3 regions of the Streptomyces sp. NPDC053426 genome follow, and region 1 is predicted to be linked to each of the others. Evidence: riboswitches for the same ligand, from Rfam matches in the RefSeq annotation. Region 1 holds a riboswitch; each other region holds the start of a gene.

What was found. A riboswitch is a leader RNA that binds a small molecule or an ion and turns the genes downstream of it on or off. The one in region 1 is predicted to bind cyclic di-AMP.
Region 2: it holds a riboswitch for cyclic di-AMP, as region 1 does, so the genes downstream of both, ACZ62B_RS11720 (C40 family peptidase) here and ACZ62B_RS10560 (transglycosylase SLT domain-containing protein) in region 1, are expected to answer to the same signal.
Region 3: it holds a riboswitch for cyclic di-AMP, as region 1 does, so the genes downstream of both, ACZ62B_RS03100 (C40 family peptidase) here and ACZ62B_RS10560 (transglycosylase SLT domain-containing protein) in region 1, are expected to answer to the same signal.

Annotation. Positions count from the first base shown of each region.
Region 1 is NZ_JBVJKE010000004.1:241,515-249,194, forward strand. It holds gene ACZ62B_RS10540 (polysaccharide deacetylase family protein) at 1-790, opposite strand, end outside; gene ACZ62B_RS10545 (glycosyltransferase family 2 protein) at 787-2,082, opposite strand; gene ACZ62B_RS10550 (GNAT family N-acetyltransferase) at 2,098-3,168, opposite strand; gene ACZ62B_RS10555 (HAD family hydrolase) at 3,391-4,263, shown strand; gene ACZ62B_RS10560 (transglycosylase SLT domain-containing protein) at 4,227-4,718, opposite strand; cyclic di-AMP (ydaO/yuaA leader) riboswitch at 4,722-4,850, opposite strand; gene ACZ62B_RS10565 (polyprenyl synthetase family protein) at 5,479-6,489, shown strand; gene ACZ62B_RS10570 (LolA family protein) at 6,731-7,680, shown strand, end outside.
Region 2 is NZ_JBVJKE010000004.1:475,392-483,071, reverse strand. It holds gene ACZ62B_RS11730 (M23 family metallopeptidase) at 1-977, shown strand, start outside; gene pcrA (DNA helicase PcrA) at 1,010-3,526, opposite strand; cyclic di-AMP (ydaO/yuaA leader) riboswitch at 3,788-3,938, shown strand; gene ACZ62B_RS11720 (C40 family peptidase) at 3,946-5,133, shown strand; gene ACZ62B_RS11715 (hypothetical protein) at 5,298-5,651, opposite strand; gene ACZ62B_RS11710 (C40 family peptidase) at 6,013-7,053, shown strand; gene ACZ62B_RS11705 (LuxR C-terminal-related transcriptional regulator) at 7,063-7,680, opposite strand, start outside.
Region 3 is NZ_JBVJKE010000001.1:719,967-727,646, reverse strand. It holds gene ispD (2-C-methyl-D-erythritol 4-phosphate cytidylyltransferase) at 1-490, shown strand, start outside; gene ispF (2-C-methyl-D-erythritol 2,4-cyclodiphosphate synthase) at 480-977, shown strand; gene cysS (cysteine--tRNA ligase) at 1,147-2,547, shown strand; gene rlmB (23S rRNA (guanosine(2251)-2'-O)-methyltransferase RlmB) at 2,705-3,649, shown strand; gene ACZ62B_RS03105 (DoxX family protein) at 3,837-5,456, shown strand; gene ACZ62B_RS03100 (C40 family peptidase) at 5,680-6,153, opposite strand; cyclic di-AMP (ydaO/yuaA leader) riboswitch at 6,157-6,346, opposite strand; gene ACZ62B_RS03095 (hypothetical protein) at 6,694-7,002, opposite strand; gene ACZ62B_RS03090 (ATP-dependent Clp protease proteolytic subunit) at 7,010-7,645, opposite strand.

The DNA.
Region 1 (7,680 bases):
ACGCGGGCCGGCCGCGCAGGACGGTGCGGGCCCGGCGGTACCACCGCCAGCCGACGGTCCTCGGGCCGTCCCGGTACGGGGCGATCCGCGCGCCGTCGCCCGCCAGCCAGGCCTCGACGTCGGCGACGGTGTGGCCGCGCCGGACGATCAGCCGGGCGATGCGGTAGCGCTCGTCCCGCTCCGAACTGAGCGCGTGCCGCACGGCGGTCGCCGTCCGGTAGCCGGCGCGGGCGGCCATGGCGCGCACCCGGGGGCTGTTGTAGCCGTGCGGATAGGCGAGGTGGGGGACGGGATGGCCGAGGGTGTCCTCCAGCACGGCCTTGGAGTCCAGCAGTTCGGCGCGGAGCTGCCGGGTGGTCAGGGTGTCGAGCTGGGCGTGGGTGACCGTGTGGCTGCCGATCTCCATGCCGGAACGTTCCAGCTCCACCGCCCGGTCCAGGGTCATCATCGGGGCGGGCGGCAGCAGGCTGTGGCCGCCCGGGGCGATGGCGCCGGTGGTGAGGTACGCGGTCGCGGGCAGCGCGCGCCCGGCCAGGGCGTCGGCGGTGGGGCCGGGCAGGTCGGCGAAGCCGTCGTCGAAGGTGAGCAGCACCGGCCGGGGCGGCAAGGGGGCCCGCCCGGCGAGGTGTTCGGCGAGGGTGCTGATGGTGACAGGGGTGCGGCCGCTGTCCACGACGGCGTCGAGATGGGCCGCGAACTCCTTGGGCGTGACGGTGAACTCGGCGATCCAGTCCGGCGGATCGTCCATCACGGCGTGGTAGAGGAAGACGGGTATGGCCGCGGTCGTCATCTTCCCCTCCCCGGTGCCCGCCGCGCCCGCAGGTATCCGAGCGGCCCGTACAGCATTCCCCTGCGCTGCAGCCGCGACAGCCGGCGTGGCCAGGGGTGCGTGCGGGTGTCGTGCGCCCCCGGCGCACCGCCACCGGCGTCCGTGTCGCGCACTTCCGTCAGCGCGCGGGCGTGCGCGAGGCCGCGCGGCAGCCGGGCGAGGAACGCGGGCAGCAGCGCGGGCCGGTTGACCAGGACCGCGGTGAGGTAGGCGGTGAGGCCGGCGCCGTAGCCGTACGCCTGGGTCTCCAGATCGGCCCAGGTCTCCCGGTGGTGGTGCCACACCAGCGCCCGCGGCGTGTAGCGCAGCCGGTGCCCCTGGGCGAGGACGCGGACGAACCCGTACAGGTCGTCACCGCCCCGCGCGGGTGTCCCGGCGCCGGTGGCCGGGTCGAAGCCGCCGACGGCACGCAGCACCTCCGTACGGAAGGCCATGTTCGCGCCGGAGCCGAAGCGGCCCGCGGTGAAGGGGAACAGCGGCTCGTCGCGGGGCGGGTCCTGAGGGTCGTACGTCGTCGGCGTGAAGCCCTTCGCGAAGCCGCCGTGGCTCTCCAGCAGGACCTGGGCCGGGGTGCGCAGCCGGGCGGGCAGGATCAGGCCGGTGGTGCAGCCGAGCCGCGGGTCGGCGGCGAACGGGGCGGTCAGTTCGGTGAGCCAGCGGGGATCGGCGACCACGTCGTCGTCGGTGAACGCGATCACCTCGCCCCGCGCCGCCGCCAGCCCCCTGTTGTGCGCGACGGCGAGTCCGGGCACCGGCTCGCACACGTACCGCACCCGCTCGCCGTACTTGCGTTCCACCAGCTCACGGGTCTCGTCGGTCACCGGCGCGTTGTCGACGACGACCACCTCGAACCGCGGGTGCTCCTGCGCGAGCAGCGAGTCCAGCGCCCGGGCGAGCTGCCCGGCCCGCTCCCTGGTGGCCACGACGACCGAGGCGTACGGCGGCTCCCCGCCGCCCGTCACCCCCACGGCCTCCGCCGCCGTCACCTCCACGGCCTCCGCCGCCACCGCGGAGGCGGCCTCCGTCAGCGCCGCCCGCGGGTCCGCGCCCTCCGGCACCCGGGTCAGCAGCGTCCCCACCGGGCGGCCCGCCCGCCTGACCAGCAGGAACACCTCGCCGTGGGTGATCGGTGGGCTGCCCGGTCCGGGTCTCGGTGCGGCCTCGTCACCGTCCAGGTCGATCTCGGCGACCTGCACCGCGCCGATGGCCAGGAACCGTCGTATCTCCTCCTGCGTACGTGCTCTTCGGGACATCCGTCCTCCCCCTCCTCACGACCGGCGCAGCCGTGCCGCGCCCTTCAGGGTCCGTGCCGCCAGCGCCGCCAGGCGCGGACGGGCGCGGACGAATCCGTGCGCGCGGCGCGCGGGCTCGCGGCTCAGCCGGTGCAGCGCGGCGCCCACGCCCGGACGGGTCGCCGCCCCCTCGTAGACGGCGAGTTCGCCGGTCTTCAGCGAGTCCTTGTACTCGGCCGGACCGCGCCCCATGTCGAGCATCCCGATGCCCTCGGCCGCCGCCGCCTCGGCCATCCGCAGATGCAGCACCAGACCCGGCGAGTACTTCGCGAACTCCGGGTCGTACGCCGGGAACCAGCAGGCCAGGACGGACGCCGAGCGCAGCCCGAAGTGCGCGGCGACGGGGCGCTCCCCGGCGTACAGGACCGACAGCGTGCCCGTGCACTGGGCGGCCCGGGTCCCGGCGAGCCGGCCCACGAGCCGGGCGATCCACTCCTGCGCGAACCGGTCGCGCCGCCCGGTCCTGCGGTACTGCGCCGACTTCCACTCCATCAGCGTGCGCAGCGCGGCCGGGTCGCGCTCGTCGAAGACGAACCGCACGGCTCCGGCCTGGCGGCCCAGCCTGCGCTCCTTGGCCAGCGTGGTCTTCAGGAACTTCGGCGACTGGGTGCGCAGCACCGACTCGTACGTCTCGTAGCCCTTCTCCACGTCGATGACGTAGGTGGCGTGCTCCTCGGCCGCGTACGGCACGAACAGCCCCTGGTCCGCCTCCAGGTTGTCGAAGGCGAAGCTCGACACCGAGCAGCCCCGCAGCAGTTCGTCCGTCTCCAGGGCGACGCCGGGGCCCAGGACCGCGCCCTGGCAGTCCGACACCCCGAGCCCGATCGCCCGGCCCTGCCCCAGCGCACCCCGCTCGTACGGCAGGAAACCCACCGGCTGAGCGCCCTCGTACAGCACCGCGACCCGGGCCCGCGGGCGCACCCGGGCCACGGCGACGCTGAACTCCGGTTCCATGAACGGGTTGCGCGGTGCGTCCGTCGCGGCGCGCAGTTCCCGCCAGCGCTCCCGCTCCCCCTCGCCGAGCTCCCCGGGCCTCAGCACACGCATGCGTCCACTGCTCACCTGACCCCCCGATCAAGTCCCCCCTGGACCCTTGGAAGGTACCGCCCCGGACCGGGCGGACGGTAGATAGCGGACCATGTTCTTGCCAAACGGGGAAAGAGACCTGAACCGGTCCTTACCCGGCGTCGAGAGAAGGGGAACCGCACCGAAAGCGAACGCAAACGGGCACGGTGAATCGGACCGTCGGGTTGTCCGTATTCTCTGATCATGGCCGCACCCACCGCGTACTCACTCATCGCCACCGACCTGGACGGGACGCTGCTGCGCGGCGACGACACCCTCTCCGACCGGTCCCTCGCCGCGCTCGCGCGGGCGGAGCGGGCCGGCGCGCGGCACCTCGTGGTGACGGGGCGACCGGCCCCCAGAGTGCGGCCGCTCCTGGACGACCTCGGCTGCACGGGACTCGCGGTGTGCGGACAGGGCGCGCAGGTGTACGACGCCGGCGCGCACCGGCTGCTGTGGTCCGTGACCCTGGACCGGGAGCTGGCGGAGACGGCGCTCGGCAAGATCGAGGCCGAGGTGGGGGAGGTGTACGCCGCGGTCGACCAGGACGGGGTCGACGGGCTGACGCTGATCGAGCCCGGTTATCTGATGCCGCACCCGACCCTGCCCGCGGTGCGGGTCGAGCGGCGGGCCGAGCTGTGGGACCGGCCGATCAGCAAGGTGCTGCTGCGCCACCCGGACCTGTCCGACGACGCGCTGGCGGCTGCGGCCCGGTCGGTGGTCGGGTCACTGGCCACGGTCACCATGTCGGGGCCGGGCACCGTGGAGCTCCAGCCGTGCGGGGTGACCAAGGCGACCGGCCTGGCGCTGGCCGCCGAGCACCTGGGGCTGAGCCCGGCGCGGACGATCGCCTTCGGCGACATGCCGAACGACGTCCCCATGTTCGACTGGGCGGCCCACGGCGTCGCCATGGCCAACGCGCATCCCGAACTGAAGGCGGTGGCGGACGAGGTCACCACGTCGAACGAGGACGACGGCGTGGCCGTCGTCCTCGAGCGACTGTTCGGCGGGGCGATGACGCTCGCCCGTCAGCGGGTGGCTCAGTACGCGCCGAAGACGTTGTCGATGGAGCCGTAGCGGTCGGCCGCGTAGTTGCAGGCCGCCGTGATGTTCGCGACCGGGTCGTACGGGTCGAAGGCGGTGCCGGGCACGTGGTAGGCCGCGAAGGTCGGGTCGATGACCTGCAGCAGACCCTTCGACGGGGTGCCCTTGGCGGCGTTGGAGTCCCAGTTGTTGATGGCGTACGGGTTGCCGGAGGACTCGCGCATGATGTTGCGGTGGATGGCGTCGTAGCTGCCCGGGATGCCGTGCTGCGCCATGATGTCCAGCGACTCGCGGATCCAGCCGTCGAGGTTGTCCGGGTACGCCGTCACGGAGGCGGCGGTCGTCGTCGCGGGCTCGGTGGTGGCGGCGGAGGCGCTGGTCGCGCCGAACAGCGGCAGGGCGACCATGGCGACGCCGGTGCCGGCGACGGCGAGGGAGCGGGCGAGGCGGCGGTTGCCGAAGCGGCCGAGCTGAACGGAAGCAGGCATGTCTGGGTTCCTCTCCTACGCCTGCGAGGTGAGCTGTCGGGTTCGGGCGGGAGAGTGCCCGGCCGTGCCCCTGCGGGCATGGCTTCACCCCTAGCCGTCCCGGTGCGGTGTCCGGTGCGGCGACTTACCTGGGTCCCCCACTCCTGCCGTCTTGAGTTCGTGGTCGGGTGTGATGCGGGCGGCGGCAGGATTAGGCGTCCACCCGGCAGGCCCGGAACGTATGCGAGAGCACATGTCGGGAACAAGTGCGGGCATCACGGAAGATGCCGTTTGATCTTGTGATGGGGGTTTTGGGGTGCTTGATCCTTTGCTGTCGCCAAGGGTCAACTCGACGCCGGGGGAAGGGAGAAGGCGAGTGGCGGGGGGCGGCGGGGGTGCCGGATCACGCGTGACCCACTTCACTGGGGATCACCTGTGAGCGCATTTTTCGCCAAGGGGAATTAGCTCGGTATTTGCGGCAAATCGGACGCCGGGGCGGGCAGGATGGGTTCGCGTGGCGAGGCGGGGCCCGGGAGGCGGGCCGAAAGCCGGACCGGGAGCCGGGTCGAGGAGTGGATTGCTACGTCCGGGAAAGCCGAAGTATGTCCGTTGTTATCAACCGATCAAAAGCACTCCGCTCCTGATCCCGTATCGCCCTGCCCGTAACCCTGGGCGCTGGCGGTGATCGAAACGTGACCGGATACGCTGACTTGAGTGATGGCAGCGACCTATCGACATTCCGTGTAACCGCCAGTGGACACCAGCAGACAGGAGACCCCTCGTGACCGTCGTCGGGCCGTTCGGGCTGAGCGTGCGGGACCAGGCTCTGGAAGCCGATGTCCAGGCCGGAATGACGGCTGTCGAGGAAGGGCTGCTCGAGGCCACCAAGAGTGAGGTCCCCTTCATCACGGGAGCCGCCCAGCACCTGGTGCGGGCCGGCGGCAAGCGGTTCCGCCCGCTGCTCGTGATGCTCGCCGCCCAGTTCGGCGACCCCTACGCGCCCGGTGTCGTGCCCTCGGCCGTGGTCGTGGAGCTCACCCATCTGGCCACGCTGTACCACGACGACGTGATGGACGAGGCCGAGGTGCGGCGCGGCGTCGACAGCGCGAACGCCCGCTGGGGCAACTCCGTCGCGGTCCTCACCGGCGACTTCCTCTTCGCGCGGGCCTCGCACATCCTGGCCGACCTCGGCCCTGAGGCCGTACGGGTGCAGGCCGAGGCGTTCGAGCGGCTGGTCACCGGGCAGATCCTGGAGACCGCGGGCCCCCAGGACGGCCGCGACCCGGTCGACCACTACCTGGACGTGCTCGGCGGCAAGACCGGCTCGCTGGTCGCCGTCGCCTGCCGGTTCGGCGCGATGATGTCCGGCGCCGACGAGACGGTCGTGGACGTGCTCACCCAGTACGGCGAGCGGCTCGGCGTCGCCTTCCAGCTCGCCGACGACGTCCTGGACATCGCCTCCGACTCCCACGAGTCCGGCAAGACCCCCGGCACCGACCTGCGCGAGGGCATCGCCACCCTGCCCGTGCTGCGGCTGCGCGAACGGGCGGCCCGGCTGGGCCTCGCCGACGACATCGCCCTGTGTGAGCTGCTCGACTCCGACCTCACCGACGACGCCCGGCACGCCGAGGCGCTGCGGCTGCTGCGCGCCCACCCCGCGCTGGAGCAGGCCCGCCGGGACACCGTGCGCTACGCCGAGGAGGCGCGCGCGGCGCTCGCCCCGCTGCCGGAGTGCGAGGCGAGGACGGCACTCGTGCAACTGTGCGACGCGGTGGTGCACCGCGCGGGCTGAGCCGGCCCGAACTCCCCCCCGACCCCTACTGGTCGGGGGAGGAAACCGTCCCCCGTGTCATACCCCAGCAGTACGTGGAGTTGCGTCCGGGGTCTGACGAATCCGCCTGCCGGATTTGGTCAGATGGACCACGACGGACAACACCACTTCTCACCGATTCGGGTGAGAATGGCGGCTCAGGGTGAGACTGGTGCGAGGTCACGAGACGAAAGCCGCCGCCGACCACGGAGGTAGGGCACACATGGCACCGTACGAATCCGACGACATGACGACCGCGCGGGAGGCCGACGAGCCGCGCGCGGGGCGGCGCAGGGCCGCGCGGTACGTCGTCCCGGTCACGGTGATGGGAGTGGCGGCCGCGACCATCGGGCTCGTCCCCGCGATCGCCGACTCCGGCGACCCCGACCTGCCGGAGATCACCGCCGCGCAGCTCATAGAGAAGATCGCGAAGTCGGACGTCGAGCAGCTGTCCGGCACCGTGAAGATCACCACGGACCTCGGTCTGCCGGACCTCGGCGGCCTGGAGAACAGCCTCGCGTCCGGCGCCATGGGGCAGGGCGAGGACGGCGGCTCCTCGGCCGACCCGTCCGCGAAGCTCACCGAACTGGCCTCCGGCACGCACACGCTGCGGATCGCGGCCGACGGCCCGGACCGGCAGAAGGTGTCGCTCCTGGAGAACGCCGCCGAGTACAGCCTGATCCACAACGGCAAGGACGTCTGGGGCTACGACAGCGGCTCCAACGAGGTCTACCACGGCACCGTCGACGCCTCCGGCGAGGACCGGGAGCAGCAGCCCCCGGCCACCCCGAAGGACTTCGCCGAGGAGGCGCTGAAGTCGGTCGACGACACCACGTCCGTGACCGTCGACGGCACCGCCCAGGTGGCCGGCCGGGACGCGTACAGGCTGGTCGTCAAGCCCCGGCAGTCCGGCTCCACGGTCGGCGCGATCAGCATCGCGGTCGATCACAAGACCGGTATGCCGCTGAAGTTCACGCTCACCCCGTCGAGCGGCGGCGCGGCCGTCGTGGACGTCGGCTTCACCAAGGTGAGCTTCGACAAGCCGGCCGCCTCGACGTTCGACTTCACCCCGCCCAAGGGCGCCAAGGTGACCGAGGACGGCGAACTCGACCACGGCCGGGAGCACTCCGGGAAGCCGGAGAACGCCCCGAAGTCCGAGGAGGACCTGGCCAA
Region 2 (7,680 bases), 230 kb from region 1:
TCGACAGCGGTGCCTACGACGCCACTCAGTGGAACACCGACGGCGGCGACACCGCCGCCCCGGCGCCCGCGTCCGACGCCTACGAGCCGCAGGCCGAGTCCTTCGGCCAGGAACCCCACGAGGAGCCCACCGCCCAGGGGCCGGCCGACACCGGCGAGCTGCCCGCGGTGCACCTGCTCGAAGAGCAGGAAGAGGTTCTCCCCGCCCCGTCGCCGCGCGCGGCCTCGCGCGCCGGGTCGCGTTCCCGCCGCCGTACGCCCGCCAAGCGTTCCGCGCTGCTGACGGTGGCCGTGCCCTCGGCGTGCGTGATGGGTGTCGCCGGTATCGCCGCGGCATCGGTCGGCAACCTGACCGACGACGGCGGCCAGGAAACGACGACGACCGCGGCGGACGCCCAGCCGGTGAAACCGTCCGCCGCCAACATCAAGCTGGACACCCAGCTGGAGAGCCTCGCCGCCGGCGCCGACGACTTCGCCGACCGGGCCAGCCGCACCCAGGAGCGCATCGACCTCAAGGCGCAGCAGGCGGCCGAGCGCAAGGCGGCCGCCCAGGAGGCGGCCCGCAAGGAGCGGCTGCGGCCGAAGTTCGCGCTCCCGGTCGCACAGCACGGACTCAGCGCCATCTACGGCCAGTCCGGCATCAACTGGATGTCCGTCCACACCGGCATCGACTTCCCCGTCTCGTACGGTGCGACGGTGATGGCCGCGACCGACGGCACGGTGCGCACGCAGTACAACTCCGCCTACGGCAACATGATGATCGTGACGGCGAAGGACGGCACGGAGACGTGGTACTGCCACCTCTCCAGCTACCAGGTCGCCTCCGGTACGACCGTGAAGGCCGGCGACCCGATCGCCTTCTCCGGGAACTCCGGCAACTCGACGGGCCCGCACCTGCACTTCGAGGTCCGTCCGGCCGGCGGTTCGGCGGTCGACCCGCTCGCCTGGTTCCGCAGCCACGGCCTCGACCCGTCGTAGGACCGTCCCCCACGACGGGTCTCAGCGCCCGGCTACAGCTTCTCCACCGGCGCGTACCGCAGCAGCAGCCGCTTGGGCTTGGTGTCCCCGAAGTCGATCGTCGCCTCCGTGTTGGCACCCGTGCCCTTCACCGCGACCACGGTGCCGAGGCCGAACTGGTCGTGCGTGACCCGGTCCCCGATCGCCAGCGACACCACGGGCTTGTCCGCGGTCCGCCGGGTGGCGAAGCCGGAGCCGCCCGACGCCGACGAGCGCGAGCGGGACGACGACAGCGAGGCCGCCACCCCCGACGCCGGACCGGAGGACACGGGCGTGCTCGCCCCCGTCCGCTTCCACTCCAGGTGGGCGGCCGGGATCTCCTCCAGGAACCGCGAGGGCGGGTTGTAGGACGGCTGGCCCCACGCGCTGCGCAGCGTCGACCGGGTCAGGTACAGCCGCTCGCGCGCGCGGGTGATGCCGACGTACGCCAGGCGCCGCTCCTCCTCCAGCTCCTTGGTCTCGCCGAGGGCGCGCATGTGCGGGAAGACGCCGTCCTCCATGCCGGTGAGGAAGACGACCGGGAACTCCAGGCCCTTGGCGGTGTGCAGGGTCATCAGCGTGATGACGCCGGAGCCGTCCTCGTCCTCGTCGGGGATCTGGTCGGAGTCGGCGACCAGGGCGACCTGCTCCAGGAAGTCGGACAGCGCGACCGACTCGCCCTCGCCGCGCTCCTGCTCGAACTCCAGGGCGACGGCCGCGAGTTCCTGGAGGTTCTCGATCCGGGTCTCGTCCTGCGGGTCGGTGGAGGCCTGCAACTCGGCGAGGTAGCCGGTGCGTTCGAGGATCGCCTCCAGGACCGTCGCCGGGCCCGCACCGGACTCGACGACCGTACGCAGGTCCTCCAGCAGCGTGTTGAACCGCTTCACGGCGTTCGACGAGCGCGCCGCCATGCCGTACGCCTCGTCGACGCGCCTCAGCGCCTGCGGGAAGCTGATCCTCTCGCGCTGCGCGAGGGCGTCGATCATGGCCTCCGCGCGGTCGCCGATGCCCCGCTTGGGGACGTTGAGGATGCGGCGCAGCGGCACCGAGTCCTCGGGGTTGGCGAGCACCCGCAGGTAGGCCAGGACGTCCCGGACCTCCTTGCGCTCGTAGAAGCGGACGCCGCCGACGACCTTGTAGGGCAGGCCGACGCGGATGAAGATCTCCTCGAAGACGCGGGACTGGGCGTTGGTGCGGTAGAAGACGGCGACGTCGCCCGCCTTGGCCTCGCCCGCGTCGGTGAGGCGGTCTATCTCCTCGGCGACGAACTGGGCCTCGTCGTGCTCGGTGTCCGCGACGTACCCGGTGATCCGCGCGCCCGCGCCGGCGTTGGTCCACAGGTTCTTGGGGCGGCGCGACTCGTTGCGCTCGATGACGGCGTTGGCGGCGCTCAGGATGGTCTGCGTGGAGCGGTAGTTCTGCTCCAGCAGGATCGTCGTCGCGTCCGGGTAGTCCTCCTCGAACTGGAGGATGTTGCGGATCGTCGCACCGCGGAAGGCGTAGATCGACTGGTCGGCGTCGCCCACCACGCACAGCTCGGCGGGCGGCACCTCGGCCTCGGACGGTGCGCCGGCGGGGTGCCCGGAGGTGCCGACGAGCTCGCGCACCAGCGCGTACTGGGCGTGGTTGGTGTCCTGGTACTCGTCGACCATGACGTGCCGGAAGCGGCGGCGGTAGTGCTCGGCGACGTCCGGGAAGGCGCGCAGCAGATTGACCGTCGTCATGATCAGGTCGTCGAAGTCGAGGGCGTTGGCCTCCCGCAGCCGCGACTGGTAGAGCGCGTAGGCCTGGGCGAGGGTCTTCTCGAATCCGTCGGCGGCCCGGGCGGCGAAGTCCTCCTCGTCGATCAGCTCGTTCTTCAGGTTGCTGATCTTGGCGCTGAAGGACTTCGGCGGGAAGCGCTTGGGGTCGAGCTCCAGGTCGCGGCAGACCAGGGCCATCAGGCGCTTGGAGTCGGCGGCGTCGTAGATCGAGAACGACGACGTGAAGCCGAGCTTCTTGCTCTCGCGGCGCAGGATGCGCACGCACGCGCTGTGGAACGTCATGACCCACATGGCGCCCGCGCGCGGGCCGACGAGCTGCTCGACGCGCTCCTTCATCTCGCCCGCGGCCTTGTTGGTGAAGGTGATCGCGAGGATCTGGCCCGGGTGGACGTGCCGCTCGGCCAGCAGGTGGGCGATGCGGTGGGTGAGCACGCGGGTCTTGCCGGAGCCGGCGCCGGCCACGATGAGCAGCGGGGAGCCGGAGTGCACGACGGCGGCGCGCTGGTTGTCGTTCAGCCCCTCCAGCAGCGCGGCGGCGTCGATCACCGGGCGCGGGGCGCCGTCGCGGTAGTAGCCTCCCCCACTCTCGGCTTCGCTCGAGCGGGGGGACCCCCATCGGTCCGGCGGCACGTCGAACTTCCCGCCGAACAGGTCGTCCGGGATCTGCTCCGGTACGTGCTCGTCCTCGGGCGGTGGCGGGGGCTCGCCCTCGGGGCCCCGCTGGGCCTGGAGGTCCGCCAGGAAGCTGTCGTCAAAGAGGCTGCTCATCGCTCTCCGAGTCTAGGGCGCCCCACCGACAACCCGGGGCCGCCCCGGGAACATCCCCGGAATCCGGCGGCCCGGACGGGGCGCGCACCCTCCAGAACCGCCGCCTCACCCTGAGTGACACCACCCACAAGGTCACGAAAATGTATCGGGCATATCACCCATCAACCTTCACAGGGGCCACACCAGTTGGCTACGGTGCGGGCGGGCCGTACGACCCCCACCGGCGAACCCCGCCGGGCCGCGCGGCCTCCGCCGAGTCCGTCACTGCCCTCGCGGCAGCCGGAGCCGGGGACCCACCGAGACCTTGGGGTGAATCGGCCCACTCCCCCGCGGAGCGGCCGTAGGGCAACCCTTCCGAACCACCCGCCCGAACCCGACAGCTAACCCGGTAGGCGGAGCTTTGGAAGGAGTCGCCTCCCTTGGCGTCGCACCGCAAGTCGCGCACCCCCGGCACGCGCGTGGCAGGCATACGGACCCCGGCCCTCGCCACGGCCGCCCTGACCTCCGTGGCCCTGCTGTCCCAGACGGCCACCGCCGCCCCCTCCGCCCCCTCCGCCGACGGCAAGCCGAGCCTGGAGGAGGTCGAGAAGAAGGTCGACGACCTCTACCGCCAGGCGGAGTCGGCGACCGAGAAGTACAACGCGGCCAAGGAGAAGACCGCGAAGCAGCGCAAGCAGGTGGACACGCTCCTCGACGACGTGGCCAAGCGCACCCAGAAGCTCAACGAGGCGCGGGCGGAGCTGGGTTCCTTCGCCGCCGCCCAGTACCGGACCGGCGCCGGCGTCCCCGACACCGCGACCTTCCTGCTCGCGGACACGCCGCAGGACATCTTCGACCAGCGCCAGGTGATGGACCGGATGACCGGCCGCCAGAAGGAAGCGGTCGACGACTACGTCACCCAGCAGTCCGAGACGATGAAGAAGCGCCAGGAGGCCACCGAGAGCCTCCAGACGCTCACCGAGACCCAGGGCGACCTGAAGACGGCCAAGGCCACCGTCCAGAAGAAGCTCACCGACGCGCGCGAGCTGATGTCGAAGCTGACCGCCGAGAAGAAGGCGCGGCTCGCGGCGATCGAGAGGAAGAAGCAGGAGGAGGCCGCCCGCGAGGCCGCCGAGCTCGCCCGGCAGCAGGCGGAGCGGCAGAAGGCCCAGGAGGAGGCCGCCCAGCAGGACAGCGGCACCTCGGACGGCACCTCCGGGTCCTCCGGCTCGGCCACCACGCCGTCGACGTCGACGGACTCCTCGTACGCCACCAAGGCCGAGAAGGCCCTCGCCTTCGCCCGCGCGCAGATCGGCAAGCCGTACGTCTGGGGCGCCACCGGCCCCGGCTCCTACGACTGCTCCGGCCTCACCCAGGCCGCCTGGAAGGCCGCCGGCGTCACCCTCCCGCGCACCACCTACGACCAGGTGAACGCGGGCACGACGGTCCCCGTCTCCCAGGCCCAGCCCGGTGACCTGGTCTTCTTCTACGACGACGTCACCCACGTGGGCATCTACATCGGCAACGGGATGATGATCCACGCGCCGAAGCCCGGCACGTACGTCCGCGAGGAGTCGATCTACTACGACGGCGAGTCCTCGATCCACAGCGTGGTGCGGCCCGCCTGATCCGCTCGGGAGGGGACGGAGCACGGGGGTTCCTCCGGCGCCGTCCCCTTTCCGTGCCGGCCCGCGCTACGGCACGCGGTGCCGGGCGGCCGCGTTCCCCCCGGAAACGCCGGGGCGTGTTCCGTCGTGGGCCGCGGTCACGTCCGGGCCCGTGGAACAGGCCGTCAGGTCCACAGCACCGCGATGAAGACGTTCGTCACGGTCAGCAGTCCGACCAGACCGAACAGGCCCTTCTCCACCTTCTCGTCGTCCCGCTTCACGTACACCAGGCCGAGGATCACGATCAGCAGGGCCAGCTTCACGCCGATCTTGATGTTGTCGACGGAGTAGCCCTGGGCCTGGTTGAGGCCGACCAGGACCACACCGGTGACCAGCATCGTCAGCGCACCGTGCAGCATCGCGGGGACGAACCGGGCGGTGCCCGCGCCCATCGCCTTCATCTGGGTGAGGAAGCCGCCGAGGAGCGACGCGATGCCGATGATGTGCAGACCGACGAAGAGGTGGATGAGTACGTCCATGAGGCCGGAGCCTAGCCACAGCCGCCCCGTAGCACTCCGGCGCCCTCATCCGTCCTTCCTCCGCCATATCGGTCATCACCCTGAGTGAAGACGACGAAGCCGGAACGGGATCCTGGTCACTTACGGTCACCCGGCGGTCCGCTCACGCCACTTCCGCACAACCCGTTACCGGGGCCGCGCGGCCGGGCCTAGCGTCCTCCTCCAGGTGACCGGCTCTCCACCGCCGCCCGGTCCAGGGGCGGCGACCGGACACCACCGCAGAGAAGGTCCGGCGGCGGACGGCTCCCCCTGTGCACCCCCGCCGCCGGACCACCGGACGGCAGTCCGCTCCGCGCGGTCGTCGGAAAGGACGGGAAGCCAGGTGGCAGCGCACCGCAGGATCCGACAGCGCGTCGCGGGCGGCACCACGGCCCGCGCGGCCACCGCCGTCGCCCTCGCCGGCGCGGCCACCGCGACCGGCTTCGACGGGACGGGACACGCCGAACCGCGGCTGACACCGGGCCAGGTCAAGGCCGAGGTCGACAGGCTCTACCGGGAGGCGGAGACCGCCACCGAGAAGTACAACGGCGCCAAGGAGGAGGCCGAGTCGGCCCAGCGGCGGCTGCGCGACCTGCAGGACGAGGCGGCCCGCAGGAAGGACCGGCTCAACTCCGCACAGGACGCCCTGGGCACGGTCGCCGCGGCGCAGTACCGCGGCAGCGGCCTCGACCCCGCCCTCCAGCTCTTCCTCTCCGAGGATCCCGACGGCTATCTGGACGGCGCCGCGCTCGCGGAACGGGCGGGCAGCCGCCGGCAGGCGGCGGTGGGACGCGTACGCACACAGCTCCGGGAGATCGAGCAGTTGCGCGGCGCCGCGCGCGTCGAGGTGACATCGCTGACGTCCCGCCGCGCCGAACTCGAACGGCACAAGAAGACGGTCGACACCAAGCTGACCGCCGCCCGCCGGCTGCTGTCCCGGCTGACCCCCGGGCAACGCGCGGGACTCACCGACGGCACCGGCCGCGCCCCGCACTCCCCGACGGACGCCCGGGACGCCGCTCTCGCGGCCCCCGGCCCCCGCGCGGCGGAGGCCGTCTCCTACGCCTACGCCAAGCTCGGCAGCCCCTACGTCTGGGGCGCGACCGGCCCGGACGCCTTCGACTGCTCGGGCCTCGTCCAGGCCGCGTACCGCTCCGCCGGTGTCTCCCTGCCCCGCACCACCTACGCCCAGATCGACGCCGGCCGCCGCGTCCCCCGCTCCGGACTCCGCCCCGGGGACCTGGTCTTCTTCTACTCCGGCATCAGCCACGTCGGCATCTACGTCGGCGACGGCCGCATGATCCACGCCCCGAACCCCTCGGCCCCGGTCCGCGTGGCCCCCATCGACGAGATGCCGTTCGCGGGGGCGACGCGGGTGGTCTGAACGGCCCGCTCAGACCAGTCGCCGCGCCGTCGCCCAGCGGGTCAGTTCGTGGCGGTTGGAGAGCTGGAGCTTGCGCAGGACCGCCGAGACGTGGGACTCGACCGTCTTCACCGAGATGAAGAGCTGCTTGGCGATCTCCTTGTAGGCGTAGCCGCGGGCGATCAGCCGCAGGACCTCCCGCTCGCGCTGGGTGAGGCGGTCGAGGTCCTCGTCGACCGGCGGGGCGTCGGTCGAGGCGAAGGCGTCCAGGACGAAGCCGGCCAGGCGCGGGGAGAAGACGGCGTCGCCCTCCTGGACCCGGAAGATCGAGTCGACCAGGTCGGCCCCGGTGATCGTCTTGGTCACGTAGCCGCGGGCACCGCCCCGGATCACCCCGATCACGTCCTCCGCCGCGTCCGACACGGACAGGGCGAGGAAACGGACCGGCTGCTCGGCATCGCCCATCAACGGGGTGCAGCGCCGCAGCACTTCGACGCCGCCGCCACCGGGCAGGTGCACGTCGAGCAGGACCACCTCGGGCCGGGTCGCGGTGATGACCGTGACCGCCTGGTCGACGTCGGCGGCCTCGCCGACCACCTCGACACCCGTCTGCGCGGTCTGCCCTATCTCCGCCTGGACGCCCGTGCG
Region 3 (7,680 bases), on a different contig from region 1:
CGTGGTCCCCGGCGGCGAGAGCCGCCAGGAGTCCGTGAAGCTCGGCCTGGACGCGCTGCCGCCCGGCTACGACATCGTCCTGGTGCACGACGCGGCCCGCCCGCTCGTCCCCGTGGACACCGTCGACGCCGTCATCGAGGCCGTACGCGACGGAGCGCCGGCCGTCGTGCCCGCGCTGCCGCTCGCCGACACCGTCAAGCAGGTCGAGCCCGCCGGCGCCCCCGGCGAGCCGGAACCCGTGGTCGCCACCCCGGACCGGTCGCTGCTGCGGGCCGTGCAGACCCCGCAGGGCTTCGACCGGGCCACCCTCGTACGCGCCCACGAGACGGTGAAGGACGACGTCACCGACGACGCGAGCATGGTCGAACAGCTCGGCCTCACCGTCGTCACCGTCCCCGGGCACGAGGAGGCCTTCAAGGTCACCCGCCCCCTCGACCTGGTCCTCGCCGAGGCGGTCCTGGCCCGCAGGAGGCTCAACGATGGCTTCTGAGCAGCCGTACCCCCTGCCGCAGGTCGGCATCGGCACCGACATCCACGCCTTCGAGGACGGCCGCGAACTGTGGTGCGCCGGCCTGAAGTGGGAGGGCGAGGGCCCCGGCCTCGCCGGCCACTCCGACGCGGACGTCGTCGCCCACGCCGCCTGCAACGCCCTCTTCTCCGCCGCCGGCCTCGGCGACCTGGGACAGCACTTCGGCACCGGCCGCCCCGAATGGTCCGGCGCGTCCGGCACCACCCTCCTGACGGAGGCCGCCCGCATCGTCCGCGAGTCCGGCTTCCGCATCGGCAACATCGCCGTACAGGTGGTCGGCCCCCGCCCGAAGATCGGCAGACGCAGGCAGGAGGCCCAGAAGCTCCTCTCGGAGGCGGCGGGCGCCCCGGTCTCGGTCTCCGGCGCCACGACGGACGGCCTCGGCTTCCCGGGAAGAGACGAGGGCCTCATGGCGGTGGCGACGGCGCTGGTCGTACGAGAGGGGTGAGCGTCCCGTCCCAAGGGGCGCGGGCCGTGCCGATATGCGGCTCCGCCGCGTGGACGCGACCGGCCCCCACCGGACCCGCGGACGACGAACAACCGGGCCCGCCCATGACAAACGTCCCCGAAACAGCGAGGCGCACCGCGCACACCCCCGCGCCTACTACCCTGGTGTCGTGACTATTCGCCTGTACGACACCAGCGCCCGGCAGATCCGTGACTTCACCCCGCTCCAGCCGGGTTGCGTCTCGATCTACCTGTGTGGTGCCACCGTGCAGGCGGCACCCCACATCGGGCACATCCGCTCGGGCCTGAACTTCGACATCATGCGCCGCTGGTTCGAGTACCGCGGCCTGGCGGTGACGTTCATCCGCAACGTCACCGACATCGACGACAAGATCATCACCAAGTCCGCCGAACAGGGCCGCCCCTGGTGGTCCATCGGCTACGACAACGAGCGCGCCTTCACCGACGGCTACCGCGCCCTCGGCTGCCTGCCCCCGACCTACGAGCCGCGCGCCACCGGCCACATCACCGAGATGGTCGAGATGATGCGCGGCCTCATCGAGCGCGGGCACGCCTACGAGGCCGACGGCAACGTGTACTTCGCGGTCACCTCGTTCCCCGAGTACCTGAGGCTGTCCAACCAGGAGCTGGACAACCTGCTCCAGCCGTCCGCCGAGGGCGAGACCGGCAAGCGGGACCCGCGCGACTTCGCGATGTGGAAGGCGGCCAAGCCCGGCGAGCCGAGCTGGGAGACGCCGTGGGGCCGCGGGCGCCCCGGCTGGCACCTGGAGTGCTCGGCGATGGCGCACAAGTACCTCGGCAGCGCCTTCGACATCCACGGCGGCGGCCTCGACCTGATCTTCCCGCACCACGAGAACGAGATCGCCCAGGCCAAGGCCTACGGCGACGAGTTCGCCCGGTACTGGGTGCACAACGCCTGGGTCACCATGAGCGGCGAGAAGATGTCGAAGTCGCTCGGCAACAGCGTCCTGGTCTCCGAGATGGTCAAGCGCTGGCGGCCCATCGTGCTGCGCTACTACCTCGGCACCCCGCACTACCGGTCGATGATCGAGTACAGCGAGGAGGCCCTGCGCGAGGCCGAGTCCGCGTTCGCGCGGATCGAGGGCTTCGTGCAGCGCGTGACGGAGATGGCCGGGGGCGTCGTCGAACCCGCCGCCGAGGTGCCGCCCGCGTTCGCCGAGGCGATGGACGACGACCTGGGCGTCCCGCAGGCGCTCGCCGTCGTGCACACCACCGTCCGGCAGGGCAACAGCGCGCTGGCCGCCGACGACAAGGAGGAGGCCGTCGCCCGCCTCGCCGAGGTCCGCGCCATGCTCGGCGTGCTCGGCCTCGACCCGCTGGACCCGCACTGGGCCGGCGAGAGCGACCGCGGCGAAGACCTCCACGGCGTGGTCGACACCCTCGTCCGCATGGTCCTCGACCAGCGCGAGGCCGCCCGTGCCCGCAAGGACTGGCCCACCGCGGACGCCATCCGCGACCAGCTGGGCCAGTCCGGCCTGGTCGTCGAGGACAGCCCGCAGGGGCCGCGCTGGAGCCTCGGCCCGCGCTGAGGAGCCAGGCCCCGACAGGCCCTGACCTCGGCGTCCGAAGATCGACTGTGCCGTCCGGGCCTCCGGGCGGCACACTTCATAGGCACACGTCACAGACGTGCGCGCAAAGCACGCACACAAGCAGCACCACCCACGACTTCATGGAGACGGATACCTCATGGCCGCGAACAACCGCCGCATGTCCGGCAAGAAGGGCGCGCAGGTCGGCAGCGGCGGCCAGCGGCGCCGGGGCCTGGAAGGCAAGGGGCCCACGCCGCCCGCCGAGATGCGCAAGGGGCACGCCAAGCAGCGCGCCGCCCAGGCGAAGGCCCGCCGCGCCCAGGGCGCCCGCCCGCAGCAGCGGCGCGGCGGGGGCCGCTCGGCCTCCGAACTCGTCGTCGGCCGCAACCCGGTCGTCGAGGCGCTGCGCGAGGGCGTGCCCGCCTCCACGCTGTACGTCCAGCAGTTCATCGACAACGACGAGCGGGTGCGCGAGGCGCTCCAGCTCGCGGCCGAGCGCGGCGGCATCAACCTCATGGAGGCGCCGCGTCCCGAGCTCGACCGCATGACCAACGGCCTGAACCACCAGGGCCTGGTCCTCCAGGTCCCGCCGTACGAGTACGCGCACCCCGAGGACCTCGTCGCCGGCGCCCACGACGAGGGGCAGGACCCGCTGATCGTCGCCCTCGACGGGGTCACCGACCCGCGCAACCTCGGCGCGGTCGTCCGGTCCGTCTCCGCGTTCGGCGGCCACGGCGTCGTCGTGCCCGAGCGGCGCGCCGCCGGGATGACCGCCGGTGCCTGGAAGACGTCCGCCGGTACGGCCGCCCGTACGCCCGTCGCCCGCGCCACCAACCTGACGCGTGCGCTGGAGGCGTACAAGAAGGCCGGGATCGCGGTCGTCGGCCTGGCCGCCGACGGCGAGGCCGAGCTCGGCGACCTGGACGCGCTGGACGGACCGGTCGTCATCGTCGTCGGCAGCGAGGGCAAGGGCCTCTCCCGGCTGGTCGGCGAGACCTGCGACTTCCGGGTGCGGATCCCGATGCCGGGCGGCGCGGAGTCGCTCAACGCCGGTGTGGCGGCGGGCATCGTGCTGTACGAGGCGGCGCGTCGGCGGGGCTGATGCCGGGGGCCGGTGAAGGCCGCCGGTCGGGGTCGGTGCGGCGGGCAGGGGTGCCGTCGGCGGGGTCGGACGGGTGTTCGGTGAGGTCGCCCGTACGGGGCGTCGCGGAGGGTCCGGGCAGGTTTGACGCGGTCCGGACACTTCCGGCGGGTCAAGGCAGTGTCCTAACGCCGTGTCACTCGGTTAGATGAGTGTGGACACCAGAACACCCCGCACGCCCACGGGGGACCGCTCGTCGGGACTCGACGACGCTCCCGCGCTGAGCATGGTGAAGGTGCCGAGCGATCCGGCGCAGGTCATCGTCAATCACGCCAGCTTCCGCGTGCAGCTGGGCGTCTCGGCGCGGCGCGCCCAATCGCCGCGGATCGCACGGCACGTGAGCGCCGCCGAGGACACCGCCCGCATCCCCGTCGTCACCACCGTGGGCACACCGGGCCAGTCGGGCGCCCGCCGTCGGCCCGTCGTCTGGAGCGGCCGGTCCGCGCCCGACGACACCGGCGCCCACCGACTGCTCCAGGCCGTACGGCACGAAGGCGTCCGCCACGCCGACGAGCCGCTCACCGACGCCGGGGCCACCCAGGTCATCCCGCGCACCGGCACCGGGTACGACCCCGCCGACGACCCGGTCGCCCGGACCCTGGAAACCCCGTTCGTCGGCGCCCAGCGCCGCCCGGCCGACGGGCCCCTGCTGCCCCCGATGCGCACGGTCGGCAGCGTCTACGACGAACCCGCCTACGACGAACCCGCGTACGACGACGGGTACGAGGACACCGGCCGCCGCGCCGGACGGCACGGTGACGACCCGGCCCGGCACGCCTACTACCCCGGCCGCCGGATGAACCTCGGCGTCGTCCTGCTCCCGCTGCGCGTCTTCCTCGGCGGCATCTCCGTCTACGCCGGAATGAGCAAGCTGTGCGACCCCCTCTACTTCGAGGGCGGCCGGCGCGGCTCCATGGTCAAGTGGCTGCACACCCTGCACCCCTGGGAAGTCGCCGAGCCGCTGCGCCAGTTCGCCCTGGAGCACCCCATCGGCTCCGGCCTCGCCATCGCCTTCGCACAGATCGTCGTCGGCGTCCTGACCGCCCTCGGCTGCTGGCAGCGCCTGGCCGCCGTCGTCGGGGCGGCACTCTCGGCGGCACTGCTGGTCACCGTCAGCTGGAAGAGCGTCCCCGCCTACGAGACACCCGACATCATCTACCTCGCCGCCTGGTCACCGCTGATCATCGCGGGCGCCCCCGTCTACTCCGTCGACGGCCGCCTCGCGAGCCGGGCCTGGCGCCGGCTCGGCCCCCGCGCCGCCATCTGGGACCTGCGCCGGTACGTGCTGCGCCGGGGCGCCCTGGTCACCTTCGTGGTCTGCGGGTTCAGCATGCTCGTCGGCTCACTGCTCGGCGGTGCCGTGCGGGACGCCGACCGGGTGGTCGTCCCCGGGCCCGGCGAGGCCCCGCGCAACGAGCTTCCCGGCTCCCCGCTGCCGAAGGAGTCCGGCGAACGCCAGAAGGAGGAGCGGACCCCGGCCGCCTCCACCTCGCCCACCCGGGACGCCACTTCGGGCGGGACGAGCCCGTCCGCCGGTGCCACCACCCCCGGCGCGACCCAGGGCGCCGGCGCGGTCACCGGCGCGCCCAGCCAGACCCAGGGCAGCGTCGGCCAGGCCCCGTCCCGGCAGTCCTCCCCGGCCGGTCAGGCGCCGAGCACCAGCTCCGGCCCCACCTCGGGCGGCGCCTCCGGCGGCAGCGGCGCACCGAGCGGGGGCAGCGGCGGTTCCTCCGGGAGGCCCGGACTCGTCGGCGGCCTCCTGGGATAGCCGGCACGTATACGGCGGTGGGGGGGGGGGGGGGGGGGGGGGGGGGGGGGGGGGGGGGGGGGGGGGGGGGGGGGGGGGGGGGGGGGGGGGGGGGGGGGGGGGGGGGGGGGGGGGGGGGGGGGGGGGGGGGGGGGGGGAGGGGGGGGGGGGGGGGGGGGGGGGGGGGGGGGGGGGGGGGGGGGGGGGGGGCCCCCCCCCCCCCCCCCCCCCCCCCCCGCCGCGGTCACCTCACCCGGCCGTACGAGACGCTGCGGGTCCAGATCTTCTGCAGGCGCACCACGTCCCCGGTCTTCGGGGCGTGCCAGATCTTGCCCTTACCCGCGTAGATGCCGACGTGGTAGACGTAGCCGCCCGAATGGAAGAACACCAGGTCTCCCGCCCTGCGGCTGCCGGCGGAGATGTGGCGCGTGTTGTTGTACTGCTGGGCGGCGGTGCGCGGCAGCTTCTTGCCGGCCTTCTTGAACGAGTACAGCGTCAGACCCGAGCAGTCGAACCTGTACGGACCCGTGGCGCCCCACTTGTAGGGCGAGCCCTTCTTGGAGGCGGCGATGCTCAGCGCCTTGGTGGCCGTGCTCGCGGCGGCCGCCTCCGAGGCGGCTCCGGGGACCACGATGGAGCCGCCCACGGCGGCCAGGGTGAGGGCCGAGGCCGTGCCGGCCCGGGCCATGAGAGACGGGACACGATTGAGCGCAGTCATGCGCAACCCTTCGTCAGCCGCCTGTGAAGGATGACCTGTCGGATTCGGGCTGGCGAAGTGGCCCGGCCGCACATGTGCGGCTTCACCCCAAGGACTGCTCGGAACTGACGTCCCGGCGGCCCGTCGTGCTTGGGTCCTCCACTCCTGCCGATCCACTCCTGTCGACCGGTCATCCGGGCGGCGGCAGGACTCGGCGTCCGCCCGGATCGCCCCGCCGCGGCGGCGGGGTCTTGTCGTCAGTCACGGATCTTGACTCATGGCGCGATCGAAATCCCAACGGAACGTGGGGTTTGTGTTGTTACTCACCAATCATCCGTTCGGGTGGACACCTCCCTGTTCGGACCCTCGCCGAGGGCCGGGGGGAGCCGCGGACCAGGGAGGGAAAGCACCGTTCCGGTCGTGCGGTACGCGCGTTGCGCAACTTCGTGCGCCCGAAAACAGCAGGTTCGTCTACGCCGGACGGGGGTACACCGTTTGGTCCGTTTCAACCCCGGCCGGTGCGCACCGCCGACCGGGGCCGCCGTCCGGGGCCCTCGGGTGTCAACTGCCGCGGGCCGGCGGCAGCGTGACCCTGGCCGTGCGCCGTTCGCCGTCCAGCACGCGCAGGGCCCGGGCCAGCGTGTCGGAGTGCAGTTCGCTCTCGCCGCGCCGGTGCATCAGGGTCAGCGCGTCGCGCAGCGCGACGGCCTTGCCGACCAGCGCCTGGGCCGCGCGCAGTCCGCGGTAGGTGTCACCGCCCAGGGCCGGGTTGACCCGGCCGAGCAGGTCGACGGCCTCGAGGTAACGGTCGATCAACTCGGCCTCCGCGCGGGTCAGCGCGGGCAGCGGCGGCAGCTCCGGTGGCAGCATCCGCGGCTCACCTCGCGCCGGAGGCGGGGGACAGGCTCCTGCGGTCGGGCACGATCCGGTCCGCCAGGCCGTACTCCACCGCGGCCCGCGCGTCGAGGACCTTGTCCCGCTCGATGTCCGCCCGGACCTGCTCCGGGGTACGGCCCGTGTGCCGGACCAGGATCTCCTCCATCCGTGACCGGATACGGGTCAACTCCTCGGCCTGGATCGCCAGATCGCTGGTCTGTCCCTCGACCGGCTCCAGGAGGGAGGGCTGACGGAGCACCAGGCGGGAACCGGGCAGCAGCAGTCGCTTGCCCGGGGTGCCGGCGGCCAGCAGCAGCGCGGCGGCGCCCTCCGCCTGGCCCAGGCAGATCGTCTGCACGTCGCAGGAGACGTAGCGCAGCGTGTCGTAGATCGCCGACATGGCGTGGAAGGAGCCGCCGGGGGAGTTGACGTAGAGCGAGATGTCCTGGTCGGGGGAGTGGTGTTCCAGGTACATGAACTGCGCCATCACGTCGTTGGCGGAGGTCTCGTCGACCTGTGTCCCGAGGATGACGATCCGCTCCTCGAGCAGCTTCGAGTAGGGGTCCGTCGTCCGGTTCCCCGATGCCGTGCGTTCGGTGAACTCGGGCAGGACGTGACGGGCGGACGGTCGGGTCATGAGAGCCCCTCCTGTCTGGTTGTCTCTGTAAAAAA